DNA from 2 places in the Burkholderia sp. PU8-34 genome. Region 1 is predicted to be linked to the other one. Evidence: riboswitches for the same ligand, from Rfam matches in the RefSeq annotation. Region 1 holds a riboswitch; the other holds the start of a gene.
The links. A riboswitch is a leader RNA that binds a small molecule or an ion and turns the genes downstream of it on or off. The one in region 1 is predicted to bind cobalamin.
Positions count from the first base shown of each region.

Region 2: linked by a shared signal. The riboswitch ahead of ACV22Z_RS16920 (TonB-dependent receptor domain-containing protein) and the one ahead of cobG (precorrin-3B synthase) in region 1 are both predicted to bind cobalamin.

Region 1 covers NZ_JBSAXC010000002.1:680,726-690,649, forward strand. Annotated here, with positions in the region: gene ACV22Z_RS07775 (hydrogenase maturation factor) at 23-283, opposite strand; gene ACV22Z_RS07780 (NUDIX hydrolase) at 349-774, opposite strand; gene ACV22Z_RS07785 (hypothetical protein) at 940-1,245, opposite strand; gene cobJ (precorrin-3B C(17)-methyltransferase) at 1,518-3,251, opposite strand; gene ACV22Z_RS07795 (precorrin-2 C(20)-methyltransferase) at 3,248-3,982, opposite strand; gene ACV22Z_RS07800 (precorrin-8X methylmutase) at 3,979-4,605, opposite strand; gene cobG (precorrin-3B synthase) at 4,598-6,001, opposite strand; cobalamin riboswitch at 6,070-6,261, opposite strand; gene cbiE (precorrin-6y C5,15-methyltransferase (decarboxylating) subunit CbiE) at 6,467-7,696, shown strand; gene ACV22Z_RS07815 (cobalt-precorrin-5B (C(1))-methyltransferase) at 7,696-8,796, shown strand; gene ACV22Z_RS07820 (cobalt-precorrin-6A reductase) at 8,793-9,533, shown strand; gene cobM (precorrin-4 C(11)-methyltransferase) at 9,575-9,924, shown strand, end outside.
Region 2 covers NZ_JBSAXC010000006.1:155,831-165,754, reverse strand. Annotated here, with positions in the region: gene ACV22Z_RS16940 (adenosylcobinamide-GDP ribazoletransferase) at 1-595, opposite strand, end outside; gene cobT (nicotinate-nucleotide--dimethylbenzimidazole phosphoribosyltransferase) at 585-1,637, opposite strand; gene ACV22Z_RS16930 (ABC transporter ATP-binding protein) at 1,690-2,502, opposite strand; gene ACV22Z_RS16925 (FecCD family ABC transporter permease) at 2,499-3,500, opposite strand; gene ACV22Z_RS16920 (TonB-dependent receptor domain-containing protein) at 3,531-5,441, opposite strand; cobalamin riboswitch at 5,507-5,759, opposite strand; gene ACV22Z_RS16915 (ATPase) at 5,927-6,277, shown strand; gene ACV22Z_RS16910 (cell division protein ZapA) at 6,274-6,588, shown strand; RNA gene ssrS (6S RNA) at 6,670-6,851, shown strand; gene ACV22Z_RS16900 (EVE domain-containing protein) at 6,953-7,414, shown strand; gene ACV22Z_RS16895 (SIMPL domain-containing protein) at 7,597-8,337, shown strand; gene lgt (prolipoprotein diacylglyceryl transferase) at 8,438-9,328, opposite strand; gene ACV22Z_RS16885 (LysR substrate-binding domain-containing protein) at 9,419-9,924, opposite strand, start outside.

The sequences.
Region 1 (9,924 bases):
CACGCCCGATTCAAAGGAACGACTAGTTCGTCAGCAGATCGTCGACGATGATCTCCCCGGCGGCGCGTCCGGCACTGAGGGCATCCAGCGTGTCGGCGAACGGTTTCCCGGTATCGTCGGACAGGCGCACCGGCGAGAAGAAGATCGACGATGTGTCGCCCTCGCGCACCTGCACGACGGCGACGTAGCCGGGCGCGAGCGCGGTCGCGCCGGCGTCGCCGGCCGGATGATGTTCGCAGCGGACTTCGATCGTGTACCCGCGATAGGTGTACGTGCTGTTCATGTCGGGCTCGCTAGGGGTGCGCGGCATCGGGAACGCGCGCGGCAACGGATTTCCGGCGAACGGCGTCAGACGGCCTCGGCGTGCATCGTCGTGAACGTTCGGTCGATCTGTAGCAACTCGATGATTTTCAGTGTCGGAATGCTGGCGCGCAGCGCCTCCAGGCGGTCGGGCGCAAACCACTTGCAATGGACGATCTCGTTGCGCGCACGCGGCTCCAGGTCAACAGGAACCTCGGTGACGAATACGTGGTGCAGCTTCGCGAGGCCGCCGAACTGGACCGCGTAGGTCAGCGCGAGCCCAACCAGCGCCGTTTCCTCCGACAATTCCCGATGCGCCGCCTCCAACGGCGTTTCGCCGCGCTTGATCGAGCCGCCTGGCAACGACCAGCGCGCCGCCGTTCGCGCGACCAGCAGCACGCGCCTGCCCTGGCGGCACACGATGGTCGCCCGTTCCTTGACGAGCGAAGAAGAGGTGTCGGTTCGCGAGCTCATGGGTGTCGAAGTGTTGCCGCAAGCATAGATGAATTCACGCGGATTTGTCAGGTGCAGATCGTTCGTCATCCGAACGGGATCATGACGCCTCGATCAATGTGACTCGAGTGTGTCGGCCGCGTGAACATTCACGCGCAGGCCGACTGCACTGCATGAGCCGCCGCATCACGTGTGCCGGTAGGTTCCGTGCCGCGCATGCCTGACGTGTCGCGCGTGCCTGCGTTTGTGAACCGCATGCCGGTAATGGCGCCGATGCGGGCTCACGTGGTGTCGCCGCGACGCGGGACGTGCTTCCGGCACCGCACCCTGCGGCAGCGGCGCAACCTCGGTGGCGCCCGGCAGCGGCGCGGGTTGCGCCGGCTGCGCGGTGCTTTGCGGCTGGGTTTGCCCTTCGCCGAATCGGTAGGTCTGCGCGTGTGCGACGCCCAGCGTCGATGCGAGCGCGGCGGCGACCAGCAGCATGCGTTTCATGAAGTCTCCGACTCGTGGGGAAGGCGTGCGACCGCAAGCTTAGCGAACGGCGGTGCATTCCGGCAACCCGGTCGCGATCGATAGGGCTGGCAAAACGCCGATACCTGTCCGGGCACGCTCGTCGACGCGAAGGTGCGGCTGCTGGCCTAGCACGCACGGGATTGGCGCGGCGCGGGCCGCCGCCCCGCAAGACCGACAACCGCACCGGCCGGATGATCCTGCCGATTCGACATCGTTTCGATACGCGGCGGCGCATTTGTCCCGAGCGGCGCTCAGCGATACCAGCGCGGCGTATAGACCCAGTCCCGTCCGTTGCCGACGGCAAAACGCCGTGTCGTCGACGAGCCGACGATCACCATCGTGCGCATGTCGACCTGGTCCGAGCGTAGCGCGCCGAGCGTCGTGTTGACGAGCGTCGCGCCGGGGCGGCCGATGTCGCGGCCGAGCACGACGACGGTGTCGGCCGCGCGATGTGCGCGCACGACGTCGAGCGCGCGGTCGAGCTGCCACGGCCGCGCGCGCGAGATCGGGTTGTAGAACGCCATCACCAGATCGGCCTCGGCCGCATGCGCGAGGCGTGTCTCGATCACGTCCCACGGCTTCAGGTTGTCCGACAGCGAGATCACGCAGAAGTCGTGGCCGAGCGGCGCGCCAGCCTGCGCCGCGGTCGCGAGCGACGCCGACACGCCGGGCTCGATGCGCAAGTCGACCGCCGCCCAGCGCGGGTCGCGCGCTTCGTCGAGCGCTTCGAGCACCGCGGCGGCCATCGCGAACACGCCCGGGTCGCCCGACGACACGACCGCGACGTGCAGGCCACCGGCTGCCAGCTCGAACGCATGGCGCGCGCGCTGCATCTCCTCGCGGTTGTCGGTGCCGTGCACGCGCTGGTCCGCGCGGAACGGCCCGGCCATGTTCACGTAGGTCGTGTAGCCGAGGATGTCGGTTGCCTCCGCGAGCGCCGTGCGCGCGGCGGGCGTTAGCCACGCGGCGCTGCCGGGGCCGAGGCCGAGCACGGTCAGGCGGCCGCGCGCGCGGCCGAGCGTCGCGGGATCGACGGGTTGCGTGGCGACCGCGCAGGCCAGGCCGGTATGTGCTTCGTGCGCTTCCCGCAACGTATGCGGCACGCGCAGCGCACGTTGCAGCACGGCGGTGGCGTCGGCTTCTGCATCGATGGAGTCGACGGAGTCGACGAAATCAACGAAACGCAGCGGCACACTCAACGCGTCCGCCGCCGCTTCGAGCGCGGCATCGCCGATCGCATCGGCCGGCGCGACGATGGCGGCCAGCGCCTGCGGCGCGAGCCCGTGTGCGTCCAGCAGCGCGTTCACGCGCGCATCGAGCGGCAGGTCCGTTGCGGCGTGTTGCGCACCGATGCCGATCACGACACTGCGCGGATGGATCACGAGTTCGTCGCGCGCGCCGCGCCACGCGAGCGGCGTCACGCGAATCGCATGCGCGGCCGCGTCGTCGCGCGGCAGCGCGACATCGTCGAGCCACGGCGCGGCGCCGTCGACGCGCGTCGACGCGCCGGCCAGCAGGTCGGACACGAAGCGCTTGCCCTGCGACAGATCCGCGAGCGCATAGCCGTCGGGCGGATTGAGCACGCACGCGCCGAAGCGCAGCTCGCCGCTCGTCGTGATCGCCGGCGCGACGCCGAGCCAGTCGGCCAGCTCGCGCGCGATCGCGTTCACGCCGGTGAGGCCGCCGAGCAGCGGCACGACGGCCGAGCCGTCCTCCGCGACCGCGAGCACCGGCGGCTCGACGCCCTTGTCGGTCAGCGCCGGCGCGACGCAGCGGATCACGATGCCGGCCGCGCACAGCGCGACGATCGGCATGCCGCGCGCGTACAGCTCGCGCAAGTGCGCGCCGAGTTCGTCGAACGACACGTCGGCCGCGACACGCGACGCGAGCGCGTGCACCAGCGCGCCCGGATAGCGCGCCTGGATGCGCCGCGCGGTGTCGAGTGCGCCCGCACCGAGGATCACGATCGCGGGCGGGGTCGTCATCCTTGCCATTTTTCCCCCGGCACGACGAGCAGCGAAAAATACGGCGACGCCATCGGATCGACGTCGTCGAGCGGCACGATGCGCTGGTTCGCCATCGTCGCGCGCTCGACGTACAGCGCACGCTTGGCGAGGCCGAGCGCGTCGAGCACGCGGCGCACCTTGTCGAAATTGCGGCCGAGCTTCATGATCACCGCCGCGTCGGCCTGCGCGAGCCGCGTGCGCAGCTCGTCCTCGGGCAGCACGCCGGACAGCACCGACAGGCTCTGGTTGCGGTACACGAGCGGCTGGCCGAGCACGGCCGTGCCGCCGAGCATCGAGCACACGCCCGGCACGACTTCGGTGTCGTAGCGCGGCGCGAGGCGGTCGTGCAGGTACATGTACGAGCCGTAGAAGAACGGATCGCCTTCGCAGATCACCGCGACGTCGCGGCCCGCATCGAGATGCGCGGCGACGACATCGGCGGCCGTGTCGTAGAAATCGGCGATCACGGTCTCGTAGCAGAGCGGCGGCGGCAGCGCTTCGGTCGTCACCGGGTAGACGAGCGGCAACTGCACCTGCGTGTCGAGCAGATGCGCCTCGACGATCCCGTACGCATTGCCTTTCTTGCCCTTCGCGACGAAATACGCGACCACCGGCGCGGCCTGCAGCAGGCGCAGCGCCTTCAGCGTCATCAGTTCGGGGTCGCCCGGGCCGACGCCGAGGCCGAACAGGCGTCCGCGCGCGGCCGTCATTCGACCTCCGTCGCAAGTGCGTTGACGGCGGCGGCTGCCATCGCGCTGCCGCCGCGCCGGCCGAGCAGCGCGACGTACGGCACGCCGCGGCTGTCGGCCGCGAGCAGCGCCTTCGATTCGGCCGCGCCGATGAAACCGACCGGGAAACCGACGATCAGCGCGGGGCGCGGCGCACCGGCGTCGAGCATGTCGAGCAGGTGGAACAGCGCGGTCGGCGCGTTGCCGATCACGACGACGCTGCCCGCGAGGTGCGGCCGCCACAGTTCGAGCGCGGCGGCCGAGCGCGTGTTGCCAAGCTGTCGGGCGAGATCAGGCACCTCGGGTTCGCCGAGCGTGCACAGCACGCGGTTGCCGGCCGGCAGCCGCGCGCGTGTGATCCCTTCGGCCACCATTTTCGCGTCGCAGAGGATCGGCGCGCCGGCGGCCAGCGCCGAGCGGCCCGCATTGCCCGCGCCCGCGGAAAACCGCAGGTCGTCGACGACATCGACCATCCCGCACGCGTGGATCACGCGTACCGCGAGTTTCTCGAGGTCGGGCGGGATGCGCGACAGGTCGGCCTCGGCGCGGATCGTCGCGAACGACTGGCGGTAGATTTCCTGCCCGTCGCGAATGTAGTCAAGCATCGTTGAAGTCCTGGCTTTGCCGCGCATCGCCCAGTCGGGCCGCGGCTTGGTCGATCGTCAAATGGCGCGCGAGCAGGGTGCCGAGGCCCGCTGCGTCTTCGCGCCGGTACAGGTCGTAGTGCGCCGGCGCGACCGCGACGAGCGTGTGCTCCGCGGCGCGCGGCAGCGCGCAGTGGCGCTCGCAGCCGGTCAGGTGCGCGTCGAGCACATGCCCGACGCGTTCGGCAAGTGCGAGCGCGTCGCGCTTCGTGTCGGCGCGCGCTTTCGCGCATCCGGCGCTGCCCGAGCACGCGGCGAGCCGTGCGAGCGGATCGGCCGGCGACACGACAAGACCGAGCGCGGCGAGCGCATCGCACACCGCGTGCGCATCGGCCGTCGCGACGCCGTGGACGAACACGCCTTGCCACGGCGTCATCGACAGCGTGCAGTCGCCATGCGCGTCGGCCAGCGCTGCGAGCGCGTCGAGCCGCGCAGCGTCGAGACGGCCGAGCGCGAACTGCACGCCGACGCTGCAGCGGCCCGCATCGTTCGACGCACGGGCACCGAAGCGCAACGCGAAATCGGACGACGCACGCCGCCAGTCGGAAAGCGCGGGATCGGCTGCAAGCGGAAACGGAACATAGGTTTGCGCGCGCTCGAGCAGCGCCTGGGCGCCGCATGTCGCCAGCAACGCGCGCATCCGCGACACGTCGGCCGGCGCGAGGTCGACGAACGCGAGCAGCAGCGCGCGAACGAGCGCGACGGTTTCCTCAGGCGAAACGTCGACGACGGCAGGCGCATCGCCGCGCGCCACGGGCGGACAGCCGGCGAGCCCGGCCGCGATGCGCACCGCGCCGTCGCCGCGACGCCACGCCGCGAGCCAGATATCGTGCGGATGATCGAGCGCGGCGACGGCCTCGCCGCCGTCGAGCTGGATCGCGAATTTCGGCGACAGTTCGAACCGGCGTGGCTCGCGCGCGAGCATGTCGAGCAGCGGCGCGGCCAGCGCGCAGCTGTCGATCAGCGCGGCGGGATCGCGCCCGCCAAGCGGGCTCAGCATCAGGTTGCGGACGTCGTCGCTCGCCGCGAGCTCGGCGACATCGCCGCAGGCGTCGACGAGCGGGCCGAGCCCCGCGTCGAGCAGCGCGCGGGTGAGTGCGTCGCTTTCGCCGTCGCGGATGCCGCGCAACTGGAGATTCGCGCGGTTGGTCGCCTCGATCACGCCGGAGCCGTGCGCACGCGCAACGGCCGCTATCGCGCGCGCCTGCGCCGTGTCGAGCCGGCCACCCGGCAGCTTGATCCGGCACAGCCCGCCGTCGGCCGCGGCGACGACGCGCACGAGCCCCGGGCAGGCCGACGGCCGCACGGCAGGCGTTGCAGGGGACGAAACCGGGAACGATTCGGGGGCGGAACTCAACGGGGCACCGGGACAGTGTCGCGCCGCGGCCAACGCATCGGTACACCCCGCCCGATGCTGGCTGGCACGCACGCACTTTCAGGCCGGCAGGTCTCCTGGCTGGCAGGTCGGCGCCCGCTCCAGGCCTTCCCGGTAAAACCAGTGGCGTCGGGTGGAGGCGGGCTCGCTGTCTACAGTTGCGGGGGCAGCCACAGCAGCGCGGCACGCGCCCTGTGTTCCCTCTTCGGCCCCGAAGGGGCACCGGCGAACGAACGCCGTAGGATACCCGATTTTCCGGGCGGTTCGCGACGCCCGCCAACCCGCTTGCGAACCTTGCCGTTCCGGGCTTCCGGTCCGTGCCGACCCGCAGGTGAAACGCGCGGTGGAACACGGTACCATGCCGTCTTTCGCAACACGGACGGACGCGCCGGCGGCTTTACGGCCGCTGGCGGCGACACGATGAAATCGAACGATGGGGAAGGGTGCATGACGGCGTGGCTGACGGTGGTGGGAATCGGCGACGACGGTTTCGCGGGGCTCGGGCGCAGCGCGCGCCGCGCGTTGCTCGATGCGACGCTCGTCGTCGGCGCGCCGCGGCACCTCGACATGCTGCCCGCGCGGCTGCGCGCCGCGCGCGAACCGTGGCCGTCGCCGTTCGATCTCGCCGGCGTGCTCGCGCGGCGCCATTCGCCCGTCTGCGTGCTCGCGAGCGGCGACCCGATGCTGTTCGGCGTCGGCGCGACGCTCGCGCGCCAGCTTGCCCCCGGCGAATGGCGCGTGCTGCCCGCGCCATCGTCGCTGTCGCTGGCCGCGGCACGCCTCGGCTGGGCGCTGCAGGATGTCGGCGCCGCGTCGCTGGTCGGCCGGCCGCTCGCGACGCTCGCGCGGCATCTGCTGCCGGGGCGGCGCCTGTTCGTGCTGAGCGCGGACGGCCGCACGCCCGCGGCGGTCGCGGCGGAACTGACCGCGCGCGGCTTCGGGCCGAGCCGGATCAGCGTGTTCGAACATCTGGGCGGCCCGCTCGAGCGCCGCATCGACGGGCTCGCGCACGACTGGTCGGTCGACGAAACCGCGGCGCTGAACCTCGTTGCGCTCGACTGCCGCACGGCGCCCGATGCGCCGCGGCGCGCGCTGACCCCCGGTCTGCCGGACGACGCCTACCGCCACGACGGCCAGCTTACCAAGCGCGACATGCGCGCGATGACGCTCGCGCGCCTCGCGCCCGCGCCCGGCGAGCTGCTGTGGGATGTCGGCGCCGGCTGCGGGTCGATCGGCATCGAATGGATGCGTGCGCATCCGTCGTGCCAGGCGATCGCGATCGAGTCGCATGCGGAGCGGCAACGCTACATCGAACACAATCGCGATGCGCTCGGCGTGCCGGGGCTGCAACTCGTCGCCGGGCGCGCGCCCGATGCGCTCGCGGGGCTCGCCGCGCCCGACGCGATCTTCATCGGCGGCGGCGCGACCGTGCCCGGCGTGCTCGACGCATGCTGGTCGGCGCTGAAACCCGGCGGCCGGCTCGTCGCGAATGCCGTCACGCTGCAAGGTGAAATGGCGCTCGCCGGATGGCGTGATGGACATGGCGGCACGCTCACGCGCGTGTCGCTCGCGCAGGCCGAGCCGCTCGGCCGCTTCGACAGCTGGCGGCAGGCGCTGCCGGTCACGCTGTACGACGTGCGCAAGCCTGCGCCCGACGACACGAATCCCGCGACGTGATGCGCGACGAAACGCCCGAACAGCCCGCACCGCTGCGCTTCGGCTATACGACCGGAAGCTGCGCGACCGCGACGTCGCTCGCCGCCGCGCGTCTGCTGCTGACCGGCATCGCGGACGACGCGGTCGAGATCGTGTTGCCGAAGGGCCAGCGCGTCGTGATGCGGCTCGAGTTCTGCCGGATCATGGGTAGCAGCCCGGAACACGGTGCCGAAGCCGGCACGATCAAGGACGCCGGCGACGATCCGGACGTCACGCACGGCGCACTGGTGTTCGCACGCGTTGCGCTCGCGGCGGCGCCCGGCGTGCGCTTCCATGCGGGGCCGGGCGTCGGCACGGTCACGCGTGCCGGGCTCACGCTGCCGGTCGGCGAACCGGCGATCAACCCGGTGCCGCGCGAGATGATGACAACGCATTTGACCGAATTCGCGGCCGAGCACGGTTATTCCGGCGGCTTCGACGTGACGATCGGCGTCGAAGGCGGCGAGGCGCTCGCGCTGAAGACGATGAACCCGCGGCTCGGCATCGTCGGCGGACTGTCGATCCTCGGCACGACCGGCATCGTGCGGCCGTTCTCGTGCTCCGCGTATATCGCGTCGATCCACCAGGGCATCGACGTCGCACGCGCGAACGGAATCGGCCACATCGCCGCCTGCACGGGCAATGCAAGCGAGGACGCGATGCGCGCGCACTATCGCCTGTCGGACATGGCGCTGGTCGAGATGGGCGATTTCGCGGGTGCGGTGCTGAAGCACCTGCGGCGCGCGCCGATTGAGCGGGTCTCCATGTGTGGCGGCTTCGGCAAGCTCAGCAAGCTGGCGGCCGGCCATCTCGACCTGCACAGCCGCCATTCGAGCATCGACCTGCCGCTGCTCGCGCAATGGGCGGCGGAGGCCGGCGCGAGCGACGCGCTGCAGGCCGCGATGCGCGCGGCGAACACGAGCCAGGAAGCGCTGAAGCTCGCACACGCGGACGGCGTGCCGCTCGGCGACATCGTGTGCGCGCATGCGCTGCGCGTCGCCCGCGACATCGTGCCCGCGTCGGTCGCGCTCGAGATGTTCGCCATCGACCGGCAGGGCCGCTTCGTCGGAGTCGCGCAATGAACGCGCGGATCCTGCTGCTCGGCGGCACCGGCGATGCGCTGAAGATCGCCCGCGCGCTCGGCCCGCGCCATGTGTACAGTCTCGCCGGGCTCGGCAAGGTGCCGGCCGATCTCGCGTGCGAAGTGCGGGTCGGCGGCTTCGGCGGTGCGGCCGGGCTGGCCGCGTATCTTCGCGAAGCCGGCATCGGCCTCGTGATCGACGCGACCCACCCGTATGCGGCGCGCATCAGCGCGAACGCGGCCGCCGCCGCGCGCGACGCGGGCGTGCGGTGCTGGGCGCTGCGCCGCGCATCGTGGCAGCCGCAGCCGGGCGACGACTGGCGGATGGTCGACGACTGGGCCGGCATCGAGGCCGCGCTCGCGCCGTTTCGCCGGCCGCTGTTCACGCTCGGCCGCGAACCGCTCGCGCATCTCGACGCGATACCGGTGCACCAGTTCTGGCTCGTGCGCTGTCTCGATCCGCATCCCGGCAACGCGCGCGCGCAGATCGTCGCCGCGCGCGGGCCGTTTACGCTCGACGGCGAACGGGCGCTGTTCGCACTCGCGGGCATCGACGTCGTCGTCAGCAAGAACAGCGGCGGCGCCGCGACCGAAGCGAAGCTCGACGTCGCGCGCGAGCGCCGGCTGCCGGTCGTGATGCTGCGCCGGCCGCCGTTGCCGGACGTCGATCGCGCGTTCGACTCGGCCGCCGAGTTGCTCGCTGCGCTCGACGCGCTCGATCCGGCGGCACGGGCGTGATGGCGCGCCACCGGCCGCACATGAATTGACGGAGTGTTTCAATGACGGTGTATTTCATCGGCGCGGGTCCCGGCGACCCGGAGCTGATCACGGTGAAGGGCCAGCGCCTCGTGCGCACGTGTCCGGTGATCCTGTACGCGGGCTCGCTCGTGCCTGAGGCCGTGCTCGACGGCCATCGCGCGGAGCAGGTTGTCAACACGGCAGAACTCGATCTCGACGCGATCGTTGCGCTGCTCGCCGACGCGCACGCGAAGGGGCAGGACATCGCGCGCGTGCATTCCGGCGATCCGTCGCTGTACGGCGCGATCGGCGAACAGATTCGCCGTCTGAAGGCGCTCGGGATTCCATATGAGATCGTGCCGGGGGTGACGGCCACCGCCGCGTGCGCCGC
Region 2 (9,924 bases), on a different contig from region 1:
GCCAGGGCAGGCCGAACGCCGCCGCGACGAGCGCCGCACGCGGCCCCATCCGCTGCGCGACCGGCTTCGCCTTGCCTTCGGCGCGCACGTAATCGAGCGACATCAGCAGGCTCACCGCCATCGCGCGGCTCGCGGCGTGCGCGGCAACCATCGTCCACGCAGCGCGCAGCGGCGGCAGCGCGGCAAGCGCCTGCCATTTCAGGCCGAGCGCGATCACGAGCGCGACCGCGCCGAACGTGCCGATCCGCGAGTCGTGCATGATCCGCAGCACGTCGTCGCGCGTGTAGCCGCCGCCGAACGCATCGCAACTGTCGGCGAGCCCGTCCTCGTGGAACGCGCCGGTTGCGAGCAGCGTCGCGGCGATCGACAGGCCCGCCGCGATCGACGCCGGCAGCATGCGCAGCGCCGCGAGGTAGACGAGCGCGCCCCACGCGCCGACGCACGCGCCGACGAGCGGAAAGTAGCGCGCGGCCTGGTCGAGATCGCCGGAGGCGTAACCGATCGCGCGCGGCACGGGCACGCGCGTGAAATAGCCGAGCGCGACGAAGAAGTAGCGCAGCTCGGCGCGCAGGCCGCGCGCGCGCTCAGGCGTCACGATTGTCGACGCCGGCGGAATCGAAGCTCGCCATCTCGGTCATGAACGCGGCCGCTGCGCGCACGAGCGGCAGCGCGAGCGCCGCGCCCGTGCCTTCGCCGAGCCGCAGGTCGAGCGCGAGCAGCGGCTTCGCGCCGAAATGCTCGAGCATGCGGCGATGCCCCGCTTCGTTCGACGTGTGCGAGAACACGCAGTAATCGCGCACGGCCGGCGCGAGCCGCTCCGCGACGAGCAACGCCGAGGTGGCGATGAAGCCGTCGACGAGGATCGTCATGCGCTCGCTCGCCGCCGCCAGAAACGCGCCCGTCATCATCGCGATCTCGAAGCCGCCGAACGTCGCGAGTACATCGAGCGGCTCGATCGCGTGCGAATGCCGCGCGAGCGCACGCCCGAGCACCGCGCGCTTGTGCGCGAGCCCCTGATCGTCAAGCCCCGTGCCGCGTCCGACGCATGCGTCGATCGGCACGTCGAGCAGGCGGCTCATCAGGCAGGCGGCCGACGACGTGTTCGCGATTCCCATCTCGCCGAAGCCGATCACGTTGGTGCCGAGCGCCGCGTGATGGCGCACGCGGGCGGCGCCCGCGGCAAGCGCGCTGAGCGCCTCGTCGCGCGTCATCGCCGGCTCCAGCGCAAAGTTGCGCGTGCCGCGCGCGACCGGCAGCGAGATCAGCCGGTCGGATGCGGGCAGCGGCGACGCAACGCCTGCATCGACGATCTCGAGCGTGCTCTGCGAGACGCCGGAAAACGCGTTGATCGCCGCGCCGCCGGCCAGGAAGTTCGCGACCATCTGCGCGGTCACGGCCTGCGGATACGGGCTCACGCCTTCGGCCGCAATCCCGTGGTCGCCCGCGAACACGATCGTCGCCGGACGCTGCACGAGCGGCCGCTCGGTTTGCTGGATCAGGCCGAGCTGCAGCGCGAGCGGCTCGAGCTGGCCGAGGCTGCCCGGCGGCTTGGTCTTGTGGTCAATCACATGCTGCAGGCGCGCGCGCAAGGATGCGTCGAGCGGCGCGATGTCGGGCAGGAAGTCGGTCTGGGTCATCGTTGGTTCGCCTGGTTAGCGCGGCAGCCGCCGCACGTCGAAAGAAAGTAAGTCATCGCCGCTCCGGCCACGCGGGCAGCAATGCGTCGCGGCCATCCTGACGGATCAGCACGAGCGGATAGCCGAACGCATCGCTCGCGCGCTCGGCCGTCAGCACGTCGTGCACGGGGCCCGCCCACGCGCGCCCGCGGCCGTCGAGCAGCAATGCATGCGTCGCGAAGCGGCGCGCGAGATTCAGGTCGTGGCACGAAAACAGCACGGTGCGCTGGCCGGCGTCGAGCCACGCGGCCAGCGCGGTCAGGCAATCGATCTGGTGATGCAGGTCGAGATGCGCGAGCGGCTCGTCAAGCAGCAGCAGCGGCGCATCCTGGCACAGCGTCGCGGCCAGCGCGACGCGCTGCCGCTCACCGCCGGACAGCGACAGCACGTCGCGATCGGCAAACGGCGTGAGGCCGAAGGTCGCGAGCGCGTCGCGCGCGGCCGCACGGTCGCCGTCGCGCTCCCAGCCCCAGCCGCCGAGATACGGGAAGCGGTTGAGCAGCACCGTGTCGAACACGGTCGCGCTGAACGCATCGTGCAGGTGTTGCGGCATCAGCGCGCGCCGTTGTGCGAGCTGGGCGGGCGGCCACGCGGCGAGCGGGCGGCCGTCGGCTTCGACGTGGCCGCCGGACGGCGCATGCAGGCCCGCGAGCGTCGCGAGCAATGTCGTCTTGCCCGCGCCGTTCGGCCCCGCGACGCACCAGATCTCGCCGGGCCCGAACTCCTGCGTGAAGCCGCTCAGCAACGTGCGCGCGCCGACCCGCAGCGTCAGGTGGACAGCCGCGTACGAGACGCCGGTGGCCGGCAAGGATACGGCTGCATTCATCGCGTCGGTCTCCTCAGCAACATCCACAGGAACACCGGCACACCGATCAGCGCGGTCATCACGCCGACCGGCAACTGCGCGGGCGCGATCACGGTCCGCGCGAGCAGGTCGGCCGCCATCACGCCGCCGCCGCCCGCGAGCAGCGCGGCAGGCAGCAGCATGCGCTGGTCGTTGCCGAACGCGAGACGCAGCGCATGCGGGACGACGAGCCCGACGAAGCCGATCGTGCCCGCGGTCGTCACCGCAGCAGCCGCGGCCAGCGACGCGACGAGGTAGATGCGCACGCGCAGCCGCGCGACCGGCACGCCGAGCGCGAGTGCGGTCGCGTCGCCGCGCAGCAGCACGTTCAGCTGCGGCGCGGCCGGCAGCGCGACGCACGCGGCGAGCGCAAGCGCGGCCCACGCGAACCATGGCGCCGCGGCGCCGTTCAGGTCGCCGGTCAGCCAGAAGATGATGCCGCGCAGCCTGGCATCGGGCGCGAGCGACAGCAGCAGCGTGACGAGCGCGCCCCACCCGGCCGCGATCACGACGCCGGTGAGCAGCAGCCGCGGCGACGCGTCACGCAACTCGCCGCGCCACAGCTCGCGGCGCGCGAGGCCGAGCACGAGCCCCACGGACACGAGCGCGCCGGCGAACGCCGACGCATCGACGAGCCACCACGCGGCGCCCGCGATCATCGCGACGAGCGCAAAGCCGGCCGCGCCGCCCGACACGCCGAGCACGTACGGTTCCGCGAGCGGATTGCGCAGCAGCACCTGCAGCAGCGCGCCCGCGAGTGCGAGCAATGCGCCGCACGCGAAGCCCGCGAGCGCGCGCGGCAGCCGCAGCGTGCGAACGATGTCGGCGAACAGCGCATCGCCGCCGCCGTGCGGAACGAGCGATGCGAGCGCCTGCAGCGGCGACATCGGCACGCTGCCGATCGTCAGCGACGCGACGAACAGCACGGCGACGGCCACGGCGAGCGCCGCCCAGATCGCCGCCGCGCGCGTGGCGCTCATGCGGCGCACCGTGCCGCGCACGCCGGGCGCTTACTGCTGCTGCCAGCCGAGCGTGACATAGGCGCCGCGCCGCGGCGTGTTGTATGCGTAGGCAAGCTCGTAGTCCTTGTCGAAGAGGTTGTCGATGCGCGCGCTGACGTACCACGCCTTCGTGATGTTGTAGCGCGCGGACAGATTGACGAGCCCATAACCGCCGAGCCGCCCGCCGCCCGAATCGTTGCGCGCGCCACTGACGAGCCATTCGCCGCCGACGCGCACCGGGCCGAACGCGCGGCTCACCGCTGCCGACGCGAAGCGCCGCGCGCGCCGGTCCAGGTCCTGATTCTGCGTTTCGTCGATCGGGTTCTGCAAGGTGGCGGCAACCCGCACGTCGGTCGCGCCGACGTGCCCTTGCCACGAGCCTTCGAGCCCCTGCACCTTCGCCCGGCCGACATTCTGCGCGACATAGAAGAAGCTGTTCGCTTCAGGCCGGTAGTCGATCAGGTTCGAATAGCGCGTCTGGAACACGGTGATGCGCATGACGCCCACCGCGTTCGCCGCATATTGCAGCGCGGCCTCGACCGAGTGGCTGCGCTCGGGCTGGATCGACGGATTCCCGGCGATCGGGTAATAGAGGTCGTTGAAGCTCGGCGCGCGAAACGCGTCCGAATAGCTGGCGGTGATTTTCCAGCGATCGGTGAGGTCGAGCCCGTAGCCCAGATAGTACGAGTTCGCGCCGCCGAAATCCGAATACTGGTCGCGCCGCAGGCTCGCCTGGAACTGCTGGCGGCCGATGCGCCCCATGTAGCCGAGCCAGCCGGAATTCACGTGGCGTTGCGGCGCCGAATACACGTTCGACATGAACTGCTGGTCGAGCCGCTCGTAGCCGGCCTGGATCATGTGGTCGGGCGCGATCCGGAAATCGTTCTGCCACGTGTACTGGCGGTTGTCGGTATTGAAGTGGTCGGTGTAGACGCCGTTCAGCTCCGTCTGGCTGCGGTCGTTGCCGGTCGCCACGCTGACATGCGTCGTCCACCAGTCGAACAGCTTGCCGTTCGCGAAGACGCGCGCCTGCTGCACGCGCGAATACAGGTTGTTCAGGTCGGTCGGCGCGCCGAACGCGTTGTCGTAGCTGTTGGTGCCGTTCGACTGGAAGTACGTGACGCCCGCATCCCAGCGATCGTCGAAGCGATGCCGCAGCGATGCGGTGACGCTCTCGTTCAGGTAGCCGTTCGCGTTCGGGTTCGCATTCGGCTGCTTCGCCGGATCGAGCGCGGAAAAGCCGTTGTCCTTGTCGCGCGCGATCGACACGCTGAAGGTCGTCTTGCCGTCGGCGTCGAGCCGGCCCGACACGCCCGCCTGCTGCGTCTGCGTGCCATAGCTGCCGAGGCCGACCGCAAAGTTGAAGCGCGGCGGATGATTGCCGCCGTCCTTCGTGAACACCTGCACGACGCCGCCGATCGCACCGGAGCCATACAGCGACGACACGTTGCCGTTCACGATCTCGACCCGCTCGATCTGGTCGAGCGGCAGCTGGCTCAGCTGCGCGGCGCCGAGGCTCGCGGAATCGACGCGCACGCCGTCGACCAGCACGAGCGATTGCGTCGATTGCGCGCCGCGCAAAAACAGCGTCGCGCTCGCGCCAGGGCCGCCGTTGCGCACGATCTGCGCGCCTGGCGCGAACGCGAGCAGCGTCGGCAGGTCGGCGCCCGGATGCGCAGCGATGTCCTGCGCGTCGAACACGGTCGTTTGCGGAATCGCATCGGCAAGGACCTGCGGCGCGCGCTGCGCGGTGACGACGACCGGCGCGAGCAGCTGCGCGTCGGTGTTCTGTCCTGTCTGCGCGGCAGCGGGTGTGGTGGAGGTGGCGGGTACGGCCGGTGCAGCAGCAGTCTGGGCCGCGGCGGCGAGCGGCAGCCCGCATAGCGCGCCGAGCGCGTTGCGGGCGATTGGGGTCAGCATCGAAGACATCCTGTGAACGGCTGCGCGCCCCGCTTCCCCGCAGGCCGCGCGTCATGAAGCCCGCGCACGGGCTCCCCGCCTCGGCCGGTATCCGGGCTGGCGGCACACCGGCTCGCCTTCCCGCGCAATCATGCGCAGTGGCCTGCGCCCGCATGCGAACCGCACACGCCGAGCGCACCCGAGCCGGCCTGCATCGTCCGATGCGGCCGCTTACCGTTGCGGGGGCAGCGCAGGTTGGCCGCTCCTGGCGGAGCCGGCGCCCTGCTTCCCGTTTAACCGCGCGTCGCACGCGCGAGCACCGAGGCGGCGCCAGTTTAGGAGCGGTCCGCGAGAGCGTCAAGAAAGCGCTCGGCACACAGGCAAAAACCGGCCCCCGTCTCGCAATTTCGCGGCAAGAAGCAGGGGTGTTACGACTGGAAACGTTACAGATGTCGGAATGCGCGTTATTCCGCGCTAAAATGCTGGGTCTTTAGAGGACGCAGCAGATGCTCAACGAACTCGAAACCCTATCTCAAAATATTGGCCGGCTGATTGCACTGAACCAGCGCTATCACTCGGAACGGCTCGCGCTCGAAGAGCAAGTCGCGCAATTGCGCGCGGAAGCGGACACGGTGCGCGCCGAGCTCACGCAACTGCGCGAGGAACGCAATGCGCTCGAGGCGGAACGCGACACGCTGTCGGCGAAGATCGACGACGCTCAGGTGAAACTGAACGCGATTCTCGAGAAGCTGCCGCGCTCGAAGAGCGTGGCGGAAACCGACAACCAGCTCGATCTGCTGGATACACAGGCGCGCGCCGATCGCGACGACGCGGCAAGCCACGGAGAACACGCATGAGCACCAAGCAGATCGAAGTCTCGATTCTCGGCCAGGCCTATCGTCTCGCCTGTTCGGCCGAGACCGAAGGGGCGCTGCTCGAGGCTGTCGCGCGTGTCGACGCGGAAATGACGAAGATCCGCTCGAACAGCTCGGTGCGCGGCACCGATCGCATCGCCGTGATGGCGGCGCTGTCGCTCGCGTCCGAACTGCTGCGGCTGCAAACGAGCGTGCGTCACGGTGAAGCATTTCCGGCGGAAGAAATCCGGCGTACAATGCGCCAGATGAACGAAAAACTCGGTGCGGTGCTCGCACAGCACGAGACGCAGTAACCTCGAATCGATGTGTCGATTCCCCTTGATCTCAGCGGTCAACGGTGGTCAAATTGGACACAACGATTCACAGTTCAGTCAGCTTCCCTGCCTGGTTCGCCAAGGTCATATATTCCTTGAACCAATGCCATGTGCACGGTTGCGGAAATTTGTAGCACGGGCGCGCGCGTCACTCTGTCTGATGTACCCGAAGTGCTGCTAACTGCGACCAATTCTGAACCCCAGGTTCAGGATGCCGGCCTAGCGGCTAAGGCGGGGGCCTATCCAACGGCATCGGGTCTTGCACCCGATGCCGTTTCCTTTTGTAGCGGCCTCTTTTGTAGCGGCCTCTTGTAGCAGCCTCTTTCTGCGTCGATCACGATCCATGCAATACTGGCTGATGAAGTCCGAACCGGACGAAGCGAGCATCGACGATCTCGCGAACGCGCCGCAGCGCACGCTGCCCTGGACCGGCGTGCGCAACTATCAGGCGCGCAATTTCATGCGCGACACGATGAAGCTCGGCGACGGCGTGCTGTTCTATCACTCGAGCTGCCCCGAGCCGGGCATCGCGGGCGTCGCCGAAGTGTCGTCGACACCCTACCCCGATCCCACGCAATTCGATCCGAAGAGTCCCTATTACGATCCGAAGTCGACGCAGGAAACGCCGCGCTGGCTGCTCGTCGACGTTCGCTTCGTGAAGAAGTCGCCGCTCGTGCCGCTCGCGGCGCTGCGCGAATACGACGAGCTCGCCGACATGCGTGTGCTTGCGAAAGGCAACCGGCTGTCGATCACACCTGTCACGCGCGCCGAATGGCGCTTCATCACCGAACGGCTGATGAAGTAAGCGCGGGCGGGCAAACGTCAAATTTGGTCAGCATGCGCGGCGCGTCCGGAACTCGCCGATGCATCGCCGGGCCTAAGCAACCGCGACCGGCCGATCCGGCCGGCTGTCGTTTTTCCCTCGCGCGGTCCGCCCGCGTCGCGCACGCGCGATCCGCGTGCGCGCCATCGACAAGGAACCCAACAATGACGAAGAAATCCGCACTCGCGCTGTCGCTGATGCTTGCCGCCGCCGTGCCCGCTGTGCTGGCCATCGCGCCCGCCACCGCGCAGGCCCAAGCCGTCAACCCGCACTTCCCGCAGCCGTCGGGCGTGCTGTCGCTGTCGTCGCAGGCGAGCAGCGAAGTGCCGCAGGACATCATCCATATCACGCTGTTCTATGAAGAGCAGGCGAAGGATCCGGGCAGCCTGACGTCGCAGCTGAACCAGCGCGCCGACGCCGCGCTCGCACAAGCGAAGAGCGTGTCCGGCGTGACCGCGCATACGGGCGCGTTCTCCGTCTATCCGAGCACCGATCGCGACGGCAAGATCTCCGCATGGCGCGGCCGCACGGAAGTCGTGCTCGAGTCGCGCGATTTCGCCGCGGCGTCGAAGCTCGCGGGCCAGTTGTCGAACCTGATGCAGGTGGCGAACGTCGAGTTCTCGCTGTCGCCCGAAGCGCAACGCGCAGCCGAAGAGAAGCTCACGACCGAAGCGATCAAGTCGTTCCGCATGCGTGCGGACGAAGCCGCGAAGGCATTCGGCTACAGCAGCTATTCGATTCGCGACGTAAACGTCGGCAGCGGCCGCAACGTGCAGCCGTATCCGCGCATGATGGCGATGGCCGCGCCTGCGATGGACAGCGCGAAGATGAGCGCGCCGATCGCCGTCGAAGGCGGCAAGGCGACCGTGACGGTCACGGTCAACGGCTCGGTGCAGATGAAGTAACTGAAGTAATCGAAGTCACGCGGGCAGTCTGCACGCCAGATGCGAAAACGCCGGCCCCGGGGCCGGCGTTTTTCGTTGGTGCGTCACGCGCGCAAGCGCATCATGCAGTGGCCGCGGCCGCGCGGCGGCGATACGCCCAGATCATCAGCGCGATGCCCGCGAGGATCATCGGCAGCGACAGCCACTGCCCCATCGACAGGCCGAGCGCAAGCAGGCCGAGGAAGTCGTCCGGCTCGCGCGCGAACTCGACCGTGAAGCGTGCGAGGCCGTAGCCGATCAGAAACAGCGCGGACACCGCCCCCATCGGACGCGACTTGCGCGCGAACAAGAACAGCACGAAGAACAGCGTGATGCCTTCGAGCGCAATTTCGTAGAGCTGCGAAGGATGGCGCGGCAGCATCTGGTATTGCAGGAACACGTCGTTCAGGTGCCACTTCGCGGCGAGTTCCGGATGCGCGCCGAGCCACGCGGCATCGTCGCGCGACGCGCCCGGGAACAGCATCGCCCACGGCGCGGCCGGATCGGTCACGCGGCCCCACAGCTCGCCGTTGATGAAATTGCCGAGGCGGCCCGCCGCGAGACCCGTCGGCACCATCGGCGCGACGAAATCGGTGACCTGCAGCCAGTGACGCTTGCGCTGCCACGCGAACAGCATCATCGCGAGCGTCACGCCGAGGAAGCCGCCGTGGAACGACATGCCGCCTTCCCACACCTTGAAGATGTCGAGCGGATGCGTGAAGTAGAAGCTCGCCTTGTAGAACAGCACGTAGCCGAGCCGGCCGCCGAGCACGGTGCCGAGCACGCCGTAGAACATCATGTCGTCGATGTCCTTCGCGGTCCAGCCCTGCGCGGCGACGTGCGGCAGCTTAAGGCGGACGCGGCCGACGACGATCGCGGCGATGAAACCGACGAGATACATGAGCCCGTACCAGCGCACGGCGAGCGGCCCGAGATGGATCGCAACGGGGTCGAAATTCGGGTGAATGATCATGGGTTAACGGTGAAGGTTTCGAATTCGGTGCGACGGCGCGCAAACGTGCCGCGCCGCGCATTGGACGACGCCGGCGCGCCATCGTTCACGTCATGCGCTCGCGAACGCCCGCGCGCGCACGATGTCGATGAAGCCGGCCAGCACGGGGCTGACGTCGCCGGTGCGCCACACGAGGCCCGTCTCGACGACGGGCGCATCACCCGCGAGCGGCCGGTAGACCACGCCGGTGCGCCGCAGGTTACGCAGCGACTGCGGCACCAGTGCGACACCCATGCCGGCCGACACGAGGCTCACGATCGTCTGCATCTGGATCGCTTCCTGGCCGATGCGCGGGGTCTCCCCCGCCGCGCCGTAGCAGCCCGTAATGATGTCATAAAAGCCGGGCGCCAAACGGCGCGGGAAGATCACGAGCGGCAACGCGGCCACGTCGGCGAGCCGCACCGGCGTGTCGCCGGGCGCGTCACACATCGCCGCGGGCATCGCCAGCACGAGCGGCTCGCGCACGACGGGCAGGTACGACAGCTCGGCCGCATGGCGCGGCGGCACGGGCGGAATGATCAGCCCGGCGTCGATGCGGCCGGCGGCGAGCTCCTCGA